One region of the Mesobacillus thioparans genome, then DNA from elsewhere that is predicted to be linked to it. Evidence: riboswitches for the same ligand, from Rfam matches in the RefSeq annotation. Region 1 holds a riboswitch; the other holds the start of a gene.
The links. A riboswitch is a leader RNA that binds a small molecule or an ion and turns the genes downstream of it on or off. The one in region 1 is predicted to bind S-adenosylmethionine.

Region 1 (11,186 bases):
CACCCATCAATTCAGGGAGAGTTAAGAGCCTGATTGTATGACCTGTTGGCGCTGTATCGAATACGATTGCATCATAATTTGCAATTTCCTCTAGTATCAGCGAAGTGATTTTATCAAATAATGCTGCTTCCTCTGCTCCCGGGGAAGCGGCTGCCATATCAATCTGTCTGTTTACCTCGTCGAGCATGGTCGCTTTGACCAGCCCTTTCAGATTCCCTTTTACTCCATTTATATAATTTCTGGATTCCTGTTCTGAGTCAATCTCGAGTACATCCAGATTGTTTGTGGCTCTTTCAATTTTTCCGCCGCTGAAATTTTTATGGAATAAATCCCCCGTGTTATGGGCGGGATCGGTTGAAACAAGCAGCACCTTTTTTCTTTTTTTCCCAAGTAAAAGCGCCATTGCTGCTGACGTTGTGCTTTTGCCAACACCGCCTTTTCCCCCGATAAAATAAATTTTCTTCTCAAGCAAATCCATACAATCTCCTCCTAACAGCAGCGTATTCCATCCAGCGGGGATTTCTCCATGCCCGCCCTCAGATGCCAATCATGGAATCTCTCGATGATGACTGGGTAGAGTTCCAGGGTATAGTAAAAAGCCGGGTTAGGCAGTCCCAACATTTCTGAAAAGCAAAGCAGCATGAACAAATCCTCTTCGTCCCTTAACTCCCGGGCAATTTCTGTTCTATGGGGCTGCTTCAGGATTTCATCATACAAATGAATGGCACGTTTGAATTGTTCGAAAAACCCCATTCTTTTCCCTCCTCGCAAAAATAACAATAGAGACCGGTCGCCCGGCCTCCTTTTCATTACATTTCCTTAGTCATTGGCGGTGGATTATTCCTGCTGAAGGCTGTGATTGCCTCGATGATGATCCAGAAAACAAAAATCAAAATCAGGCCGCCTATGCCGAAAAGCAGCATATTCAGCTCTCCGCCTCCATAACCAGACCACTGGAAAACGACCTGCTGGATCATGGCCCAAAGTGTCATGAAGAAGACAAATACCATTGGGATGAAGGTGACAAGATAGTTTCTTCCCTGTCGCTTCAGCCAGATGGAAATCAGAAGCAGGCTGACTCCTGCGAGAAGCTGGTTGCTCGTTCCGAACAATGGCCACAATAAATATCCGCCTGAACCAAATCCGTTTGGTCCTTTTGGCAGTAAAACGAGCGCCGCACTGGATACAACCGCGACAGTCGTAGCGACGTGAGTCTTAGTTAAAGCCTGGATATTGTATTCACTTCCAATTTCCGCAATGATGTAACGCATTAACCTTACTGAAGTATCAAGAGTGGTAGCAGCAAAGCTGACGACAATAATAGATACAATTGTCCTGGCAATGTCTGCAGGAATCCAGATTCCAGTCGCGAGCTGGGCAGCACCATTAATGAAGTTGCCAAGGCCGCCTGAGCTTGCCGCAGCAAAGCTTGAGTATGCAGCTGTGAAATCAGCTTTTGTCGCAAATACAGTGACAACGGCGATGATGGCGATCAAGGCAAGGATCCCTTCACCAACTGCACCAGCATAACCAACAAAGCGGGCGTCCGTTTCTTTTTCCAGCTGCTTGGAAGATGTTCCTGAAGAAACGAGTCCATGGAACCCTGAGATGGCTCCGCAAGCAATCGTAATGAACAATAATGGGAACCAGGAAACATCCGTTGCCGCTGCATTCATTGCTGGAGCAGTAACATCAGGCTGAAGGAAAACAAGGCCTGCATAAAGGATGAATAAGCCTACAACCAGCTGGTGTGAATTGATATAATCACGCGGCTGCAAAAGCTTCCAGACCGGCAAAGTTGAAGCGATGTAAACATAAACCATCAGCACGATAATCCAGACCAGGAAAGCCATGGATACTCCGCTCAGCCCAAACATGACAGTGTTATCCGCCCCGCCAAAATATTTCACAAGATCAATTTGCAATGCCGGCACACGGCTCGCCAGTATAGCGGCGCCATACATGACGGCAAGTGCGACCAAGGAAGGCAGGAGCATTCCTTTTTTCTTTTTGTAAACTGCGTAGCCAATCCAGATTGCAAGCGGAATCTGCAGGAATACAGATAGCACACTTGCCGGGAAGCTGACAAACAAGTTGGCGATGACCCAGGCGAAAACAGCGTTAACCATCAATACAAGTATTAAAATAATGAATAAGAACATGATTTTTGCACGTTTGCCAATCAGCTTGTTTGTGATGGTTCCTACTGACTGCCCTTTATTCCTGACGGAAAGGACCAGAGTTCCAAAGTCGTGCACACCTGCTGCAAAGACCGTGCCTAAAGTAACCCACAGGAATGCAGGAAGCCAGCCCCAATACACTGCGATTGCCGGCCCTACAATTGGTGCAGCCCCGGCTACAGACGTAAAATGGTGTCCCCAAAGGATCATTTTCTTTGTCGGAACAAAGTCCACGCCATCTGAATACTGGTGTGCCGGTGTCACATAGTTCGGATCAAGACGGTAAATCTTTTCAGCTACCCACCTAGAATAGAAACGATAGCCAATCGCAAACACAATCATTCCAATTACAGCTAACCATAAAGAATTCATTCATTTAAACCTCCTTTTTTATGAGTTGGTACTACAACTTAATAATAAAAATATATTAGTTGATTAGTCAATAAATTCTGACTTCTTTTTTATAAAAAGCTCTTATTTTTAAAAGTACCTTATTTAAAACCGCTATCTTCATCCGAAAATTTTCCCAACATGCTTGTTCGACATTTTTAGACTTTATTGTTGAAATGTTCAGATAATGGGAGTATAACTATGATAATCTACTAATTTTTATTAGCTAGAATTTGATTTTAGGAGGAGTTCATTTGAAGAAGAAAGTCATCTCATTAGGTTTAACAGCAAGCTTAGCTATGAGCGGATTAGTTGCAGCCACGGGATTTGCTGCACCATCAGCGGATTCTCCGTCAAAGAAGTTCACGAAGAGCCACGGTGCGCCAGAATTTGTTGCAGGCAAACTTACAAACCCTTCCGAGAAAGCAGCAAAGGATATTGTTCTTGGTTATTTGAAGGATTCAAAAGGGAAATATAATCTCCATGCAAATGATAGTTTCGTAGTCAAATCGCAGGAAGCAGATCAGCTTGGCGGAGATGTAGTCCGACTACAGCAAGTATACAACGGAGTGCCAGTATGGGGAGCCACCCAGGCTGCACGCGTCGATGAAGCAGGAGTGCTACAAGTTTTCACAGGTACAGTCAGCAAGGGATTGGAAGGAAAACTGGTAAAGGCTTCAAATAAGAAATCACAGAGAGATGCAATTACAGCAGCTGAAAATGATTTGGGCTTCAAACCAGAATATGAATCATCTCCATCTGCTGAATTGGTTGTTTATCCTGCAGAAGATCAGGCCGTATATGCCTACCATGTGACATTGAATTTCCTGAGTCCTGAACCAGGTAACTACCAGTACTTCATCAATGCGGTGACAGGTGAAATCATCAATAAGTACAATGCCATTCATACTGCCGGCAAAACCAATCCATCCTTAAGTGGAACCAATACGGTAGGTTCTGGTGTGGGAGTGCTCGGAGACCAGAAATCATTGAATACTCTTCTTTCAAATGGCTCTTATTACCTGCAGGATAATACCCGAGGAAATGGCGTTTTCACTTATGATGCGAAAAACCGTCAACAAACTCCTGGTACACTATGGGCCGATGCTGACAATAACCTGAATGCAAAATATGATGGTGCGGCGGTCGATGCTCATTATTATGCAGGCCTGACTTATGATTACTATAAAAACAAGTTTGGCCGGAATTCGTATGACAACAAAGGCGCAGCATTAAAGTCAAGTGTCCATTATGGCCGAAGCTACAACAATGCATTCTGGAACGGACAGCAAATGGTGTACGGTGACGGCGATGGCACAACCTTCATTCCTCTTTCAGGTGGCCTTGATGTTGTGGCACATGAATTGACACACGCTGTGACAGATTTCAGTTCCGACCTTGTTTACCAGTATGAATCAGGCGCACTAAATGAAGCGATTTCTGATATCTTTGGTACACTAGCTGAATTCCATGACAACAATAATCCTGATTTCGAAATCGGTGAAGATATCTATACACCAAACAAGGCCGGTGATGCACTCCGCTCCATGAGCGACCCGACAAAATACGGCGATCCAGATCACTATTCCAAGCGTTATACTGGAACTTCTGATAACGGCGGTGTCCATACGAACAGTGGAATCATCAACAAAGCAGCCTACCTTCTTAGCCAGGGCGGCACACATTATGGTGTGACAGTATCAGGAGTCGGTACTGAAAAATTGGGTGCAATCTTCTATCGTGCAAACACAGTGTATTACACTTCTTCAACCAACTTCAGCCAGGCACGTGCTGGAGCTGTACAAGCTGCTAAAGACCTGTACGGATCAACTTCCCCAGAGGTAGCTGCTGTCAATAAAGCTTTTGATGCAGTGGGAGTAAATTAATAGCTTCATATTTAATCAGACTGGCTCTTGTTTCAGAGAGCCAGTCTTTTCATATGGTTCCCATTCCGCGGTGATTTTATCTCCCCATTACTTCACCGCTTTAATTAAATGATTGACAATCTTATAGAAGAGCGGTAATATTTAGAGAAATTTAATAATTCAATTATATGTAATCTTATCCAGAGAAGCTGAGGGTCCTGGCCCTATGAAGCTTCAGCAACCTTCAACTTTGTTGAAAAGGTGCTAACTCCAGCAAGTTTTTTTTAAAACTTGGCAGATAAGAAGATGGCTGACATTTTTAAAGTCTTCTTCTTGAGAAGGCTTTTTTGTTTTTTGTTTAATTTTCCGCTATGAATTTAATAGCGAAAATTCCCATTCAAAAATTGCCTCCTGCCGATCAATCATTAGGAGTGAGAATATTGGTTAAAATTGATACAAAGTTAGCACAGCTTGGCAACAGGAGTGAAACTTCAACTGGTGCAGTTAATCCGCCCATCTACTTAACGACAGCATACCGTCATGAAGGTATTGGTCAGTCCAGCGGTTATGACTATGTCCGCACTGGCAATCCTACTCGTGAAATATTGGAAAAAGCGATTGCGGACCTTGAAGAAGGCGATCGCGGATATGCCTGCAGCTCAGGGATGGCGGCCATCTGGACTGTTCTCTCATTATTCCAGTCTGGCGATGAATGGATTGTCTCTAAAGATTTGTATGGTGGCACATACAGGCTTCTTGAGCAGGGATTCAAAAAGTGGGGATTAAATAGTACATACGCTGACATGTCCGATTTAAATGAAATCAAAGCAGCCATCAATCATAATACGAAGGCACTGTTCGTGGAAACACCGACAAACCCGTTGATGGAACAGGCCGATATCCAGGCGATTGCGAAAATTGCCAAAGACAACGGGATATTGCTGATCGTGGATAATACCTTCTACACTCCCCTTCTTCAAAAGCCATTGACACTAGGCGCGGATATTGTGATCCATAGTGCGACGAAGTATCTTGGCGGCCATAATGATGTGCTCGCAGGACTGATCGTTGCCAGAGGAGAAAAAATCTGTGATTCCCTCTTCCTCCACCACAACGGTGGCGGAGCGGTGTTGAGTCCATTCGATTCCTGGCTTCTGCTCCGCGGCATGAAAACATTGTCATTAAGGATGGAGCGTCATGAGCGTAATGCCAGGAAGCTGGTTGCATTCTTGGAGAATCACGGTGCTGTAAAGGATGTCCTTTATCCTGGCAGAGGCGGAATGATTTCTTTTCGAGTCCAGTCACCTGCTACCGTAAATCCATTTTTGAAAAGCCTTTCCACGATCACTTTTGCAGAAAGCCTTGGAGGCATTGAGAGCTTCATCACCTACCCGGCTACTCAGACACATGCTGATATTCCGGCTGAAGTCCGTGAAAAAACCGGCGTTTGTGACAGGCTGCTGCGATTCTCTGTGGGAATTGAGGATTGTGAAGATTTGATAGAGGATTTGGAAGCCGCTTTTAAAAAGGCATATGAGGAGGCTGGAGGTAAATGAGCCATCCATATACCTTCGAAACCAAGCTTCTCCATAACAAATATAAGGTGGATCCTGCAACTGGCGGAGTGAGTGTCCCGATCCAGCATGCTTCTACCTTTCATCAGTCTTCAATCGATCATTTCGGAAAATACGATTACAGCCGCAGCCTGAACCCTACCAGGGAGGCGCTTGAGGATATAATCGCTGAACTGGAGGGCGGTCTCAGGGGATTTGCATTTTCATCTGGTATGGCTGCGATTTCAACTGCATTTATGCTGCTTTCGCAGGGAGATCATGTGGTAATCACCGAGGATGTTTACGGCGGTACATACAGGATGGTGACACAGGTGCTGAACCGATTCGGGATTGAACACACGTTTGTGGACATGACAGACCTGGATGCCGTGGAACAGGCAATCTGCCCTAACACTGCTTTGCTGTATGCAGAGACACCTTCCAATCCTTTGTTAAAAATTACGGATATCAAGGCCCTTAGTTCAATTGCAAAAAAGCATGGTGCCTATACTTTTGTGGACAATACCTTCATGACCCCCTACCTCCAGCGGCCGCTGGAACTGGGAGCTGATATTGTGCTTCACAGCGCCACAAAGTTTCTGTCCGGCCACAGTGATACAGTTGCTGGCCTGGCTGTTGTAAAGGATGAACAATTGGCAAACAGGCTATATGCACTTCAGAACTCCTTCGGGGCAGTTCTTGGAGTGCAGGATGCCTGGCTTGTGATGAGAGGGATTAAGACATTATCTGTCAGAATGAACCAATCACAGGATAATGCAAGAAGGATTGCTGATTTTCTGAAAGACCAGCCTTTAATAAAAAATGTCTTTTACCCAGGACTGGAAAGTCATCCTCAGTCTTACCTTCATGCTCAGCAAGCGGCTGGTCCCGGGGCTGTCCTTTCTTTTGAGTTTGCAAATGAAGCTCTCCTTCCTGGATTTGTTGATTCTGTTAAACTACCAGTCTTTGCAGTCAGCCTCGGGGCGGTAGAGTCCATCCTCTCCTATCCCGCAAAAATGTCACACGCTGCGATGCCGCCGGAAGAGCGCAAGCTGAGAGGAATCGGTGATGGTCTTCTCCGTCTTTCGGTAGGACTTGAAAACGCCGATGACTTAATCTCAGACTTTCAGCAGGCCTTGTATGGGATCGAAACGGCAGCTGCAAGCAGGGAGGGATTATAATGAATTTCCTGAAACGTATGGAAAATGAAATTTTAATAGCCGATGGAGCGATTGGTACGCTCCTCCATTCCTATGGAGCCGGTACCTGTTTTGAAGAGTTGAATCTCTCTCAGCCGGAAGCGATTGTTAAAATCCATAAAGCATATATGAATGCTGGAGCCGATTTGATCCAGACGAATACGTATGCTGCTAATTATATTAAACTTGAAAGATATGGTCTTGAAGACCAGGTAAAGGAAATCAACAGCGCAGCAGTCCGGCTCGCCCGCCAGGCTGCAGGCAGCGAAGCAAATGTCCTTGGTACGATGGGCGGCAATCGCGGAATCAGACCGTCAGCCATCCCCATCGAAGAGATCAGGCGAAGCTTCAGGGAGCAGCTTTATTGCCTGCTTCTTGAAGGCGTGGACGGACTGTTGCTCGAAACCTTTTACGATATGGAAGAAATCGAGACAGTACTTGAAATTGCCAGAAAGGAAACAGATTTGCCGATCATTGCCCAGGTATCGCTCCAGGAAATTGGCATCATGCAGGACCAGACTCCTCTTCAGGAAGTTTTCAATAGACTGGAGGAGCTTGGCGCTGACATTGTCGGACTTAATTGCAGATTAGGTCCCCACCATATGATTTCAAGTCTCGAACAGGTTGAGCTTCCGGCAAAAGCGTTCCTATCTGCTTATCCCAATGCAGGCTTGCCAGCCTACACCGATGGAAAATTCCATTATGAGGGCGACCCGGAATATTTCAGGAAATCGGCCCGCAGCTTCCGTGACCAGGGGGTCAGGCTTATTGGCGGCTGTTGCGGAACCACTCCGGAACATATTGCAGCATTAGCTGATGAGCTAAAAGGTTCGAAGCCAGTAATGGATAAGAAAACAACGGTAAAAAAATCCATGGTTTTGGTCGCTCCAGTCGATGTTAAACGGCCAGAAGCTCCCCTGCATGAATTAGTAAAAGAACGACCTTCTGTGATTGTCGAGCTGGACTCTCCGCGGAAACTTGATACGACTCGTTTTTTTGAAGGTGCGAAGGCTTTAAAAGAAACAGGAATCGATGCCCTGACACTGGCAGATAATTCTCTTGCTTCACCAAGAATTTCAAATGCCGCCATCGGCCATTTGGTAAAAGAAAAAATCGGAATGCGGCCGCTTGTGCACCTTACTTGCCGGGACCGGAACATTATTGGGCTGCAGTCGCATTTAATGGGGCTTCACACCCTTGGCCTTCATGATGTCCTGGCGGTTACCGGAGACCCGGCCCGTGTAGGGGATTTTCCCGGAGCCTCTTCTGTATTTGATGTTTCTTCCTTTGAATTGATTGAGATGATCAAACAGTTCAATTCAGGACTTTCCTACTCTGGCAAAGATTTAGGACAAAAAGGCGCCTTTTCCATCGGCGCTGCCTTTAATCCAAATGTCCGATCTATTGATAAGGCTGTCGTGAGGATGGAAAAGAAAATCAGGGCCGGTGCGGATTATTTCATAACCCAGCCGGTCTACTCAGAAAAAATGCTTCTGGAGGTCCATGATTCTACAAAGCATCTGGATACACCTGTCTATATTGGACTGATGCCGCTTACGAGCAGCAGGAATGCAGAATTTCTCCATAATGAAGTTCCTGGCATCAAGATTTCACAGGAAATACTCGAAACGATGGCGAAATTCAATAACGAACCCCTTCAATCCAAGAAAGAAGGCATTGCCATCACGAAGGGTTTGATTGAGGCTGCAGCTGAACTATTTAACGGGATCTATTTGATCACCCCTTTCATGAACTATGAAATGAGTGTCGAATTATCTGGATATGCCAATGAATACAGCAGCCTTCTAAAGAGGAGGAAACAAAATGTCAACCTTGTTAACTGAGCAGATGAAACAAAAAATCCTCATCATGGATGGTGCAATGGGAACAATGCTCCAGCAGGCCTATCTTACCGCAGATGATTTTGGCGGTGAAGAATTCGAAGGCTGTAATGAAATCCTGAATCTTACTGCACCCGAAGTGATTGATCATATACATCGGGAATATTTCGCTGCTGGCGCAGATATCGTAGAAACCAATACATTTGGAGCCACCAGTCTGGTCCTCGACGAATACGGTTTAGGCCATAAAGCTTATGAAATCAACAAGAAAGCCGCACTGATTGCCAGGGTTGCCGCAGATGAGGCTTCTACTCCTTTCCAGCCCAGATTCGTCGCTGGTTCAATGGGACCGACGACGAAGACGTTGAGCGTTACTGGTGGTTCCACTTTCGAGGAAATGGCAAAATCATACGAAGAACAGGCCCTCGGGTTGATCGATGGCAAGGTGGACATGCTGCTTCTTGAGACCAGCCAGGACCTGCTTAACGTCAAAGCAGCCTACAGCGGAATCAAACGGGCTTTCGAACAAAGCGGCAAAGAACTACCAATCATGATTTCTGCCACAATCGAACCAATGGGTACGACTCTAGCTGGCCAATCGATTGAAGCATTCTATATTTCGGTCCAGCATATGAATCCAATTGCCATAGGGCTGAACTGCGCGACGGGCCCTGAATTCATGCAAGAGCACCTTCGATCTCTGTCCTCCCTCTCCCAGTCCGCAGTAAGCTGCTATCCAAATGCAGGCCTGCCTGATGAAGAAGGCCAATATCATGAAACGCCAGATACTCTTGCACAGAAACTGTCCGATTTTGCCACACAAGGCTGGCTGAATATCGTCGGTGGCTGCTGCGGCACCACTCCGGCACATATAAAAGCGATATCTGAAAAAATGAAAGCACGAGCGCCAAGGCAAACAGAAGTAAACCAGCTGCATATGGTTTCTGGAATAGAACCCTTCATCTATGATGATCCAACATTGAGACCAATCATGGTTGGTGAACGGACGAATGTTATTGGTTCGCGGAAATTCAAACGCTTGATTTCCGAGGGGAAAATAGAAGAAGCAGCCGAAATTGCAAGAGCTCAGGTTAAAAACGGAGCCCATGTCATCGACATTTGCCTTGCGGACCCTGACAGGGATGAACTGCAAGATATGGAACAGTTCATTAAGGAAGTTGTTAAAAAGGTGAAGGTTCCGCTGGTAATTGATTCGACTGATGATGCAGTCATTGAAAAGGCTCTAAGCTATTCTCAGGGGAAGGCAATCATCAATTCCATCAATCTGGAAGATGGCGAGGAGCGCTTTGAAGCAGTTGCTGAACTGATCCATAAATATGGTGCAGCAGTGGTGGTCGGCACGATTGAAGAAGAAGGTATGGGTGTTTCCGCTGAAAGAAAATTGGCGATTGCCAAACGTTCATATGACCTGCTTGTCAATAAATATAAGGTTCCTGCGCAGGATTTGATCTTTGATCCGCTTGTCTTCCCAGTCGGTACCGGGGATGTACAATATATCGGTTCAGCCAAAGCGACTGTCGACGGCATCAGGATGATCAAGGAGACGTTTCCGGAGACCCAAACAATTCTCGGAATCAGCAATGTTTCATTTGGTCTTCCCCCAGTGGGCCGTGAAGTCTTGAACTCTGTCTTTCTTTATCACTGCACCCAGGCTGGCCTGGATTATGCGATTGTTAATACGGAAAAGCTCGAGCGTTTTGCTTCAATTAGTCCAGAAGAAGTAAAAATGGCTGAAGATTTATTGTTCCATACTACAGATCAAACACTTGCTGACTTTACTGATTTTTACCGGGATAAAAAGAAGGAAGCTAAAAGCACCCTGCCTGATATGACACTTGAAGAAAGACTGGCCTACTATGTGGTCGAAGGCACGAAAGAGGGCCTTCTGCCTGACCTGGATATTGCACTTGAAACATACCCTGCCCCGCTGGATATCATCAACGGTCCATTGATGGACGGCATGAAAGAAGTTGGCAGACTGTTCAATGATAATCAACTGATCGTGGCTGAAGTTCTCCAAAGCGCAGAGGTCATGAAGGCAGCTGTGTCTCACCTGGAGCCGCATATGGAAAAAAATGATACAACCGCTGCTAAAGGGAAAGTGCTTCTTGCTACGGTAAAAGGCGATGTCCATGAT
Region 2 (11,186 bases), on a different contig from region 1:
GCGTCGGCCCCATCGCGAGTGCAACGTTCCCGGAGAGCCCGAAGTATCCCATTCCTTCTCCTCTGCGCCGAGGCGGAATTAAATCCGTTGCGATCGTACCGGATGCTGTCGTCGAAAATCCCCAGCCAACCCCCTGGATAATCCGCATGAAAAACAGAAAGGCGATTCCGGATGCAAACCCAAACGAGCCGACAGAAATCACGAAGATGACCAGTCCTATCAGGTAAATGAACCCTCTCCCTTTCGTTTCCAGCATCCGGCCGGCAAATGGCCGAACGAGCAATGCTGAAAACGTGAAAATTCCTACGACAAAACCGATCAACTGGTCATTTCCACCCAAATGCTCGACAAATAGCGGAATGGTAGGCAATGTCATTTGAAATCCCAGGAAAATAAAGAAATTTGCCAGGAATATAAACAAGAAATCCTTGCTCCATATTTTTTCAGTGCCCTGATTTTGTTGAGCTCCTTTTGCTGATTGATCCATCTGCTTTCATCCTTTCTGACTTAATTTTTAAGGCACTGTTGCCACTTCTTCCTTTAAAAAGGCTGTTATCGTAAAGATTGTTGTTAAAATCCTAAAGCCGATTTTAACGTGATTATAGTCATTTTATATGTCGGTACTAAGTTTGCAAGCTCTTTTCTCATAATAAGCTTTAATTGCGTGAATAATCTTAGATAATACAATCCTATTTTGTAGGCAATAGCAACAAAGTTGATAAAAGAGCCTTTAAAAAAGAATCGTGTTCAATATTCTGTCAATTTGTTGTTGCGGTTTTGTGAACAGATTCACAATTCTCTCATCTTTCTTTCGGATTCTGATATATTGTAAGTGTAATCAATATTTACTTATTTTTGAAGGGAAGCGATTTAGATGTTAGCGAAATGGTTAAGAGAAAACAATATTGCTGCTGGCCTGTTGACTGTCATAAGGGTATGGCTCGGATATAACTGGATGACTGCTGGTTGGGGAAAATTGACTGGTGAAGGGTTCGATGCTACTGGCTATCTGAAAAATGCGGTTGCCAATCCGGTGAAAGGTCCAGACGGACACATGGTTTATGGATGGTATGTGAACTTCCTTGAAAACTTTGCACTTCCGAATGTCGACCTGTTCAACTTCATCGTTCCGCTTGGTGAATTCCTGATCGGTCTTGGATTGATCCTTGGTTGCTTGACTACTGCTGCTATGTTCTTCGGACTTGTGATGAACTTCAGTTTCTTCCTTGCAGGCACTGTATCTCATAACCCAACTGACATCTTCTTCGGCTTCATCCTTCTGTTCGCTGGCTACAATGCTGGCAAATACGGTTTAGACCGCTGGGTGGTTCCTTTCATCCGCAAGACTGTTTTAAAAAGGGAACCGGAAACTGCACATAAAGCCGTTTAACTTAAAAGTCTGAAAGAGCCTGTGTCATGCAGGCTCTTTTTCTTGGCTTTGAAATCCTTCCTCGTTCAAAATCCTGACAATATGTTATTGCTATTTTGTGAACAGCGTTCTCAAGCACTCATCATAATACAGAAAACCAATATAGTGTAGTGTAATCAAATATCAGTCATTTTGAAGGGAAGCGATTCATATGTTCGCGAATTGGTTAAGGGAAAACAATGTCGCAGCTGGCCTGCTGACAATCATTCGGATCTGGCTTGGATACAACTGGATGACAGCCGGATGGGGAAAATTGACCGGAGAGGGATTTGATGCAACAGGGTATTTAACTAACGCCATTGCCAACCCCGTCAAAGGTCCAGATGGAATTGTTTATGGATGGTATGTATCTTTTCTGGAAAACTTCGCACTTCCAAATGTTGACTTCTTCAACTTCATCGTTCCTGTCGGTGAATTCCTGGTTGGTTTGGGCCTGATTCTCGGCTGTCTGACAACAGCAGCAATGTTCTTCGGATTGATCATGAACTTCAGCTTCTTCCTTGCAGGAACCGTATCCCATAACCCAACAGACATCTTCTTCGGCTTCATCCTCCTGTTCGCAGGGTATAACGCAGGACGATATGGTTTGGACCATTGGGTGATCCCATTCATCCGTAAAACAATCTTTAGGAACAAAGCAGCAACGAAATGAATAAGCAAGCCTCCTGAGTGAACTCAGGAGGCTTTTTTCATTCCATGTCGATGCTCTAATTGGTCTCACATTCACATGACAATGAGTTTGAAGACGGTTAATCCAAGGCCGATCAGGAAGCCGCAAACCGCGCCATTGACCCTGATCCATTGCAGGTCTTTCCCGACATTGTTTTCCATCATGTCAATGAGTGTTTCCGTATCAAGCTTATCCAGGTTTTCTCTGACAAGCTTCCCGATCTTTGAATGGTTCCTTTCAATCAGCCCGGCAATTTTCGCATGCAGCCAGCTTTCGATTGCTGCTACTTTCTCGTCATCCGCTCTGATTTCCTCGATGAATTTTTTCACAAGTGGAGTGATCGTGTCATCCACAAAACTGTCCTTTTCGATAAGCACAATCACACGATCCTTTGACTTGGCCAGGACTCCCTTGATCTGTCCTGTTAAATCCATTTCCTCGACCATTTTATTTTTCCAGGACTGGATTTCAGTCATAAGGGCTTCACGCTCACTGATGCCACCCAGCTCTTTGCGGATTTTATCCAAGATCATGTGGCGGTATCGGTTATCATCCTGCTGCAGGTTTTTCATTCTTTTTAAAATGAATGATTGCAAAATATTGCCGACCTTTTCTTCGGTGATCATATTGCTGAATGATTGAATCGCGAATTTCATGAGACCATCCGCTTCAGTTGTATCGATTGCCTGCTTTCCAAGCTTGCCAAGCACCATTTTCGCTTCAGCCTGTGACGCCCATTTTTCCGTCTCTTGCAGGACATAGTCAAATGCAGCTGAATCATATTGCTTCGCCAGGATATGGTCGGAAGCCTTTTGTAGTAACTCGGAAGAATCCGCCGATAAAAGGAAGCCCTTGATTTCTTGTTCGATGGCTGGAGCAAATCTTTCAACATCCACTTTCCTTGCGACATCCAGACTGAACGCCTGGATACTGTTTTTCACAGATTCAGAGTGAAGCTCCTTCTCGACCGTCTCAAAAATTTTATCCAAAATATGAATCTGCTTGAACTTTTCCATGATGCTTTCTTTCGTGAGCCAGTCATTCTCAAGCATATTGATTAATGCGCGCGTTACTTTATCACGGTTTTTCGGCAAAAGTGCCGTATGCGGAATCGGGATGCCGAGCGGATGCCTGAACAGCGCCGTCACAGCAAACCAGTCAGCGAGTCCGCCGACAAGACCGGCCTCAAAACCGCCCATCAGCAATTTCCCGATCAGCGAATCCTGAAAAGGAATCATCGCGAGGAAACCCGCACCCATAATCGCCAGTGAAATAGCTGCCAAATGTCTAGATCTGTTATTTCGTTTATCCATATATCTCCCTCTGTTACTGTTTGATTGAAACTTGTGTAGTTCTGAAGCTCGCTTCTGTTCCCCATCTTGTATGTGAATTCTGGAAAAGAGCCTCTTCAATATTTTACCCAATTTATAGGGGGGAAAGCTATAAAAAAGGAAAAGTCCCAGGAGCATCGGCTGCTGGGACTTCCTTATTTCACACTCTTACTCCATCCACTCTGGCTTTCCAAAACCTTTGAAATCATTATCGATGATTTTTTCAAACTCATCAGACTCGACGACTTCCTTGATGTCCTTTGTAAATTGGGCATCCTGGTCCTTGGTGTTAATGACGACACGATTGCGATACTGATCAGGCATGTTTTCAAGCTGAAGCGCAGTCAACAGATCCATTTTTGCTGCGAGGGCGAAGTTGCCGGGTACAGCCGACAGGTCAACGCTTTCGACGGCTCTTGGAAGCTGTGCTGCTTCGATTGGCTTGAACTGCAGGTTCTTGACATTATCTTTAACATCTTTTTCAGAAACAGTTAGCGGATCAGCATTAGGATCAAGCTTGATCAGGCCGGCATCCTCAAGGATCAGGAAGGCACGCGCTGCATTGGTTGGATCGTTTGGAATCGCGATGGCCGAACCCTCTGCGACTTCATCCAGTGAATCGAACTTCTTTGAGTAAATCCCCATTGGCGCTGTTGGGACGACAATCACTTCAGACAGCTCAAGATCGTGTTCTTTTGCGAAGTTTTCCATGTACACCTTGTGCTGGAACAGGTTCGCGTCAAGATCCCCTTTTGACAGAGCCAGGTTTGGCTGGATGTAATCGCTGAATTCGACCACTTTCACTTCATACCCTTTTTTCTCAAGCAGAGGCTTGATGCCTTTTGTGACCATATCGCTGTATGGCCCTGATGTCGCTCCGAATGTAACTTGCTTTTTGTCAGCCTTCGCATCGCTGCCTGAGGCTGAGTCACTGCCGCATGCAGCCAACAACCCGATTGATAAAAGTAACAGTAAAGAGAACAATAATTTCTTCATTTTAATAACCCCCAATTTTTATCTTTTGTCTACTAATTTAGCAATCCTGTCGCCGCCAAACTGGATCAGCTGGACAAGGCATATCAGGATAATCACTGTTGTAATCATGATGGTATTGTCGTAACGGTAATAACCGAAACGGATTGCCAGGTCACCGACTCCGCCGCCGCCAACAATCCCCGCCATTGCCGAGTAGGCCACAAGGCTGATGATCGTGATGGTGACACCCTGGACGATTCCCGGCTTCGCCTCCGGAATCAGGACATCCTTGATGATCATCCACGGAGTAGCTCCGGTGGCCACCGCTGCCTCGATGACCCCTTTATCGATTTCGCGCAAGCTTTGCTCGACGATTCTCGCAAAGAACGGAATCGCCGCAACAGACAATGAAACGGATGCGGCTGTCGGCCCGATTGTCGTGCCGGCGATTAAATTCGCAAGCGGCAGCAGGGCGATCAACAGGATGATGAACGGAACCGACCGGATCATATTGACGATGAAACCGGCAATATTTTTAAAAAGCTGGTTTTCAAGGAACAGGCCTTTATCGGTGACAAAAAGAAGAACCCCTGTCGGCAGCCCAACAATGATCGAAACAAGGATGGAGATGCCGACCATATAGATTGTTTCAAAGAATGCCTTATTCAGTTCCGGCAGCAGTGCGACCAGGTTATCAAGCAGCATCTTCAATCACCTCCAGATTTCTTGTCCTTGATGCGATATAGTCAATGGCCCTGTCGATTTCAAGGGTCTCGCCCGAAACTTCCATAATGAAAATCCCTAGTGGGATCTCCTGGATATACTCGATTTTTCCGTGGAGGATGTTTCCCCTCACCTTGAATTTTTGGAATACATCCGAGATGACACCCTGCTCGGCAATCTCGCCCTGGAAATAGATCTTGATCAATTTACCTTCCCGCTCCTTCCTCAGTCTTTCCGGCAATTCGAATTGAAGGATGGAGTTGACGAAATCCTTTGTCAGCGGCTCCTGTGGATTGGCAAAAATATCGTAGACATTTCCCTCTTCGATGATTTTTCCATCCTGCATCACGGCCATCCGGTCGCAAATCGTCTTGACCACTTCCATTTCATGCGTTATAAGCACGATTGTGATTCCTAACTCTCTATTAATCTTTTTAAGTAGAGATAAAATAGAGCGGGTCGTGCTTGGGTCAAGAGCGGAGGTTGCTTCATCGCATAGCAGGACTGATGGATTATTCGCCAGCGCTCTGGCTATGCCAACACGCTGTTTCTGGCCGCCGGACAACTGGGCAGGATAGACGTCTTTCTTGTCGGAAAGCCCCACCATATGTAAAAGCTCTAGCACTCTCTCATTTATCTCTGTTTTCGCAGTGCCGGCAGCTTTTAGCGCAAAAGCGATATTTTCACTGACTGTCTTTGCGCTTACAAGATGGAAATGTTGAAAAATCATCCCAATTTTCAAACGGGCTTTCCTTAGCTCGCCCTTGCTTAAAGAGGTGAGCTCCACGCCATCAATATAAATCTCTCCCGATGTGGGCTTCTCTAGGAGATTAAGGCATCTCAGCAAAGAACTCTTGCCTGCTCCGCTATATCCGACAATCCCGTAAATTTCGCCCTTTTCTACTTTTAACGAAACATCTTCAACACCTGTCACCGATCCCTTTTTCGTTTCATATACCTTGACCAGGCTCTTCACTTCAATCATTTTTGCACCCCCGTTTTCTCTCAATAAAAAAAGCCTCTTTCATTCAAAGAAAGAGGCATCGTAAATATCTATACGACTTATCTTTCAGAATGAAACCATTCTGCAGGAAGTGGCACCTTTCCATAAAGGAGGTTGCCGGACGTCATCGGGCCTAATCCCTCAGTCTCTCTTGATAAGTAACTTATTAAGTTCGTTTCGATAATTGAAATATTAAAACTATCTGATATATTTGTCAACAAAGTTTTTTTCAATGATTTCCATTGAAATCGTTTACACCGTTGTGGCTGTAAGAGAATTTATTTTCAAAAGAAAAACCCTTGTTTAAGCTAAAACAAGGGCTCCATAGACGAGCGCACCAGCGATCACATAGGCCGGGTGCACCTTCAGTTTCTCCATCAGGACGAAGCTGATTCCGCCGATCAGGATGGTCTGTGTCATGCCGACACCTTCATAGGAGGAGAAAAAGAAATCATAGGTCATGACTCCAAGGAGCACGGCAATCACAGGACGGACGATGATTGTCAGCCTTTTGACACGAGGGGAATCCTTGTATTTCATCAGCAGTCCCAGCAGACCGATCATCAGGATCAGCGATGGTGCCACGGCTGCAAACACACCGACAATGGCGCCGAGGATTCCTCCTTCTGAATAGCCAATATACCCGGCCATCTTCGTCGCGATCGGTCCCGGGAGTGCATTGCCCATCGCGAGTACTTCACTGAATTCATTGACCGTCATCCAGTCATATCGGTCGACGACTTCATTTTCAATCAACGGGATCGAGGCAGGACCGCCGCCGTAGCCTAAAATACCGGGAATGAAAAACGCTAAAAATATCTGGAAATAGATCATTTTTGCTCCCCTCCCATTTGTTTTTGTTCAGATGGTGAAGAGTCTTTTTTTAATAAAGCCCCAAGCAGCAGGATGAAAATTAAAATTGCAGGATGTACATTCAGGATTTGGAGCAGCACCAGGCTGGCAATCAGCGCAACAGCTGTCCAAGCCCAGCCAAGCTTCGATTTCCCCGATTTCTTGATGAAGTCCCAGGTCAGGACAGCGAGCATGACGGCAACGACCGGTACGACAGCATCGGCCATTCCTTTTACCCAGGGCTGATCTTTGAATGAATTCAGGGCAGTAAGCAGGAAAATCATCAGGACGATTGTCGGGACCATCGTTGCGGCCAGGGCATTGATCATTCCCACGACTCCGCCCACTCGATAGCCGATATAGCCTGCCATCTTCGTCGCGATCGGACCAGGGAGCGCATTTCCCAAAGCAAGAATATCACCGAACTCATCAGAGTCCATCCATTTATATTTATCTACCACTTCCTTATGTACAAGCGGAATCGATGACGGCCCGCCGCCATAACCAAGGATTCCCACGCGAAAAAATGCCAGGAATAAATCTCTTTGTTTCAAAACTTCACCTTCTCTTCTGTTTTTAGCCGTATGCAGTCGCTTTCTATAATTCTTATTTCTTTTATTTTATTATAGACTCATATATTTGAAACTGCATGTCAAATTCAAGGAATTATATCGTCTTTGGGCAGCATTCACCATTATTTCTGCCATTTCTCAGGCTTTGATTTGCTCCATAATTCAATATTCTGGCGATTTTTTCATTTATTCGATCACATTTTTGATTATTTCGGCCACATTCCCCGATATTCCGACCACTTTTTCAATTAATTCGACCAAGTACCGATTTTGCAATTAATTCTTCGCTTTTCATCCCCATAAAAAAAGTATCACAGCTCCAGGCCATGATACTCTTAAAATCATTTATTAAACTTAAAAATAGAAACTGATTCGTTCAATTCGTTGGTCAGTTTCCTCAACTCTGTTACCTTTTTCGAAAGGTTGCCGAATGCCGTTAATTGTTCCGTTGTGGAAGCTGAAATTTCTTCGCTTCCAGCTGCTGTTTCTTCGACGACAGCACTGATGGATTCAACATTGTGCAGGACCTTTGCTCCCAGCTCCTTGGAGGCTTCCGTTCCTTTCACAAGCTGCACGATTTTTTCCGAGATGCCGCTGACTCTGGCTTCTATATTTTCAAAAGCTGACATTGTCAGGTTCATCGATTCCATTTGCTCATCAGCGATGACGCCGCCTTTGTTCACCGCTTCCCCGATTTCGTCGAGACCCGACTTCAATAGGTTGACCATATCGAAAATTTGCGTTGTGGCCAGGTTTGACTCTTCAGCCAGCTTCCTGACTTCTGATGCAACGACCGCAAATCCTTTTCCAGCCTCTCCAGCCCTTGCCGCTTCGATTGCTGCATTCAATGCAAGCAGATTGGTCTGGGCTGCGATTGCCGAAACGGATTTGGCCATGTCTTCGATTTTTGCAGCATAACCAACAAACTTGCCCGTTGCTGTCTGGATGGAATAGGAAGCCGCTTTGTTTTCTGTAATCAATACTTTTTGCCCCTCAATTGCCTTTCTGCCTTCACCAATCGCTTCCACCGCTTCCTGGCTATATGAGGAAGACTCCTGGCTGTAGTCCAAGTTCAGCATGATTTCTTTATCCATTTCGTCAATCAGCTCAACGGATTGCTGGAGATCTTCCGAGACGGTTTGGGCACCTGCTGATAGCTCATCCGTCGAAACAGCGACCTGATTCGAAATCTCGGTAAGCGCTACATTTTCCTGTTCGATTCCCTCTGCAAAATCTTCTACTTCCTTGCTGGCCCTGTTCACTTTTTGCAGCAAGGACGTCAATTGAGCCGCCATCATGTCGAAGGACTCATTCAAGGTCCCCAGCTCGTCCTTATGCTTATATGGGACTTTTTCAATCATTAAGTTACCCTTGGCGATTTCCTGGGCATTGATGGCAATCTGCTTCAACGGCCTTGTGATCGAGCTCGTCAGCCTGATCCCGATTCCCCCGGCAACAAGAACAAGCAGTATGCTGCCGATGATTGCCGAAAGGATAATGAATTGAATCTGGTTCTTCAAATCCTTCTGAAGATAATCGTAATAATCATTCACCTGGATATTCAAGAGATACAGATCATTCAGGATCCCCTCACTGCGCAGCGATTGCCGCTTCACTTCTGCACTGATTTTATCATCAAGTGCTTTCTCCGCTTCGGACTTGAGTGCATTGAACTTTTCAAAAGCTTTGTCCAACACTTTCTTGCTGTTTTCCTGCTGAATCAATCCCTCTGCCTGAGCAAAAATTTTAGAGGTCTTCTCCATTTTCGCTAATGCATCCTGCCTGTTCCCTTCGGTCGGACTGAAGGAAAAATTGCTAAGCGATTGTTGGGTTGCCGATGTTTCAGCCTCCAGGTTCTGAACGGTCAGCAGTACCTGAACATAATCTTGATTGGATGTCTGGACCATCAGCATTCTGTAAATGATAAAAGAAATCATCACAATTGATAAGCCAATGGCGAGCAATAAATTCAATAGTAATTTCTTTTTGATTGTCATGTCGGTTCCCCCAGTTGCAGCTGTTAATCTAGCTGAATTGAAACTCCATTTGTTGATAATTTATCTTCCAAGTCTTTCAAGGTTTTTTCCTGTTCTGGACTCAGCTTAATGACCCGGATTGGTGCAAGCCCGACACCCTGTTCATTAATGCCCAGTTCGATTTGCCTTGATTTAAGCTTCTTCTCGGATTGGAACTCCTTAACTGCTTCATAAAGTGCGATATCCACATTCTTCAGCATGGAAGTAATAATGGCCTTTTCGGCAAAAAAGTATTGGTCGCTATCTACACCAATCGCAAACTTTTTCCTGGCTTGCGCTTCCTTCAATACACCTACTCCCGTAAAACCTGCCGCAGCATAAAGAACATCTGCACCTTCATCGATCATTCCCGCAGCAATCTTCCCTCCAAGGTCTGCATTGCCAAAATCCTCAGAGTAGGCAACCTTTATCTCAGCATCCGGCTTGACTGCTTTCACACCCTGCTCAAATCCCGATTTGAATTTGCGGATCAGCGGCACATCCGCACCGCCCACAAATCCGACAACCTTTGATTTGGTGGTCATCCCGGCAACCGCGCCGGCGAGGAAGCTGCCCTGTTCTTCTTTAAAAATGATCGATGTGATATTTTCCATTTCTGATACCGAATCGACCAGTATAAACTGTTGTTCTGGATATTTTTTTGCAACTTTTTCCAGATCCTCAAGAACCATAAATCCAAGTCCGATGACAATATCATTTCCGTCCTCCACCAGCTCAGTAAATCCCTTTTCATAGCTGCCTGCTTCCTGCAGCTCCCGATAATCAAAAAGAATATCCAATTCATCCCTTGCTTTTGTCAGTCCGGCAAACGCCGCATCACTAAACGATTGGTCACCAAGTCCGACGTCAGACAACATGATGCCAATCTTCACCCTTTCCTTTGCCTTCAACTCTGTGTTGGCACAGCCCGCAAGTCCCCCTGCGAGTAAAACTGCGATAAAAAGCACATACATAATTCGTTTCATCTTGATGCCCTGCTCCCTTTTCCAGTAAATTTATATGTATTTCATCGGCCACAGCCTATTTTTGTTAATGGTAGAAGAGAAAGTCTATCTTTTATCAATTTTCAAAATAATAAACAAATAAAAAAGCAGGCTGTCATCTCCCAGCCTGCTTCCTGTCATTATTTTATTTTCGTGAATTTGTTCAAGTCGCCATTTTCGCCGAGGACAATCAGGATGTCTTCTGCTCGCAGCGTCTTCTCCGGGTCTGGTGAAATATCGACTTTGTTTGCGGTCTTGACGCCGATTACGGTGATATTGTATTTGGCACGCAGATTGATTTCGATCAGGTTTTTGCCGGCCATGCTCATAGGCAGCTTGATTTCCTCGATGCTGTAGTCATCTGAAAGCTCGATGAAATTCAAGACATTCGGGGATGCCATCAGCTGATGGGCAACCCGTTCACCCATGTCCCGTTCAGGGAAGATGACTTTGTCCGCGCCAACCTTGAACAATACCTGTGCATGGTGTTTATTAAGTGCTTTGGCCACGACATTCGATACGCCCATCTCTTTTAAAATCAGGACGGTGAGGATACTTGCCTGGATGTCGTCTCCTATGGCAACAATGACGGTCTCAAAATTCCTGATGCCA

Region 2: another riboswitch for S-adenosylmethionine. It lies ahead of ACNAZ4_RS11305 (methionine ABC transporter ATP-binding protein); the one in region 1 lies ahead of ACNAZ4_RS05090 (methionine biosynthesis PLP-dependent protein).

Annotation. Positions count from the first base shown of each region.
Region 1 is NZ_CBCSFH010000002.1:118,327-129,512, forward strand. Features, by position in the region: gene ACNAZ4_RS05070 (ArsA family ATPase) at 1-478, opposite strand, end outside; gene ACNAZ4_RS05075 (cory-CC-star protein) at 490-753, opposite strand; gene ACNAZ4_RS05080 (carbon starvation CstA family protein) at 810-2,552, opposite strand; gene ACNAZ4_RS05085 (M4 family metallopeptidase) at 2,870-4,456, shown strand; SAM riboswitch class I at 4,629-4,740, shown strand; gene ACNAZ4_RS05090 (methionine biosynthesis PLP-dependent protein) at 4,876-5,991, shown strand; gene metC (cystathionine beta-lyase) at 5,988-7,169, shown strand; gene ACNAZ4_RS05100 (bifunctional homocysteine S-methyltransferase/methylenetetrahydrofolate reductase) at 7,169-9,031, shown strand; gene metH (methionine synthase) at 9,012-11,186, shown strand, end outside.
Region 2 is NZ_CBCSFH010000006.1:2,973-14,158, forward strand. Features, by position in the region: gene ACNAZ4_RS11275 (MFS transporter) at 1-487, opposite strand, end outside; gene ACNAZ4_RS11280 (DoxX family protein) at 875-1,390, shown strand; gene ACNAZ4_RS11285 (DoxX family protein) at 1,581-2,081, shown strand; gene ACNAZ4_RS11290 (DUF445 domain-containing protein) at 2,153-3,412, opposite strand; gene ACNAZ4_RS11295 (MetQ/NlpA family ABC transporter substrate-binding protein) at 3,599-4,426, opposite strand; gene ACNAZ4_RS11300 (methionine ABC transporter permease) at 4,445-5,110, opposite strand; gene ACNAZ4_RS11305 (methionine ABC transporter ATP-binding protein) at 5,100-6,113, opposite strand; SAM riboswitch class I at 6,188-6,292, opposite strand; gene ACNAZ4_RS11310 (chromate transporter) at 6,435-6,965, opposite strand; gene ACNAZ4_RS11315 (chromate transporter) at 6,962-7,537, opposite strand; gene ACNAZ4_RS11320 (methyl-accepting chemotaxis protein) at 7,897-9,552, opposite strand; gene ACNAZ4_RS11325 (BMP family lipoprotein) at 9,576-10,556, opposite strand; gene ACNAZ4_RS11330 (potassium channel family protein) at 10,715-11,186, opposite strand, start outside.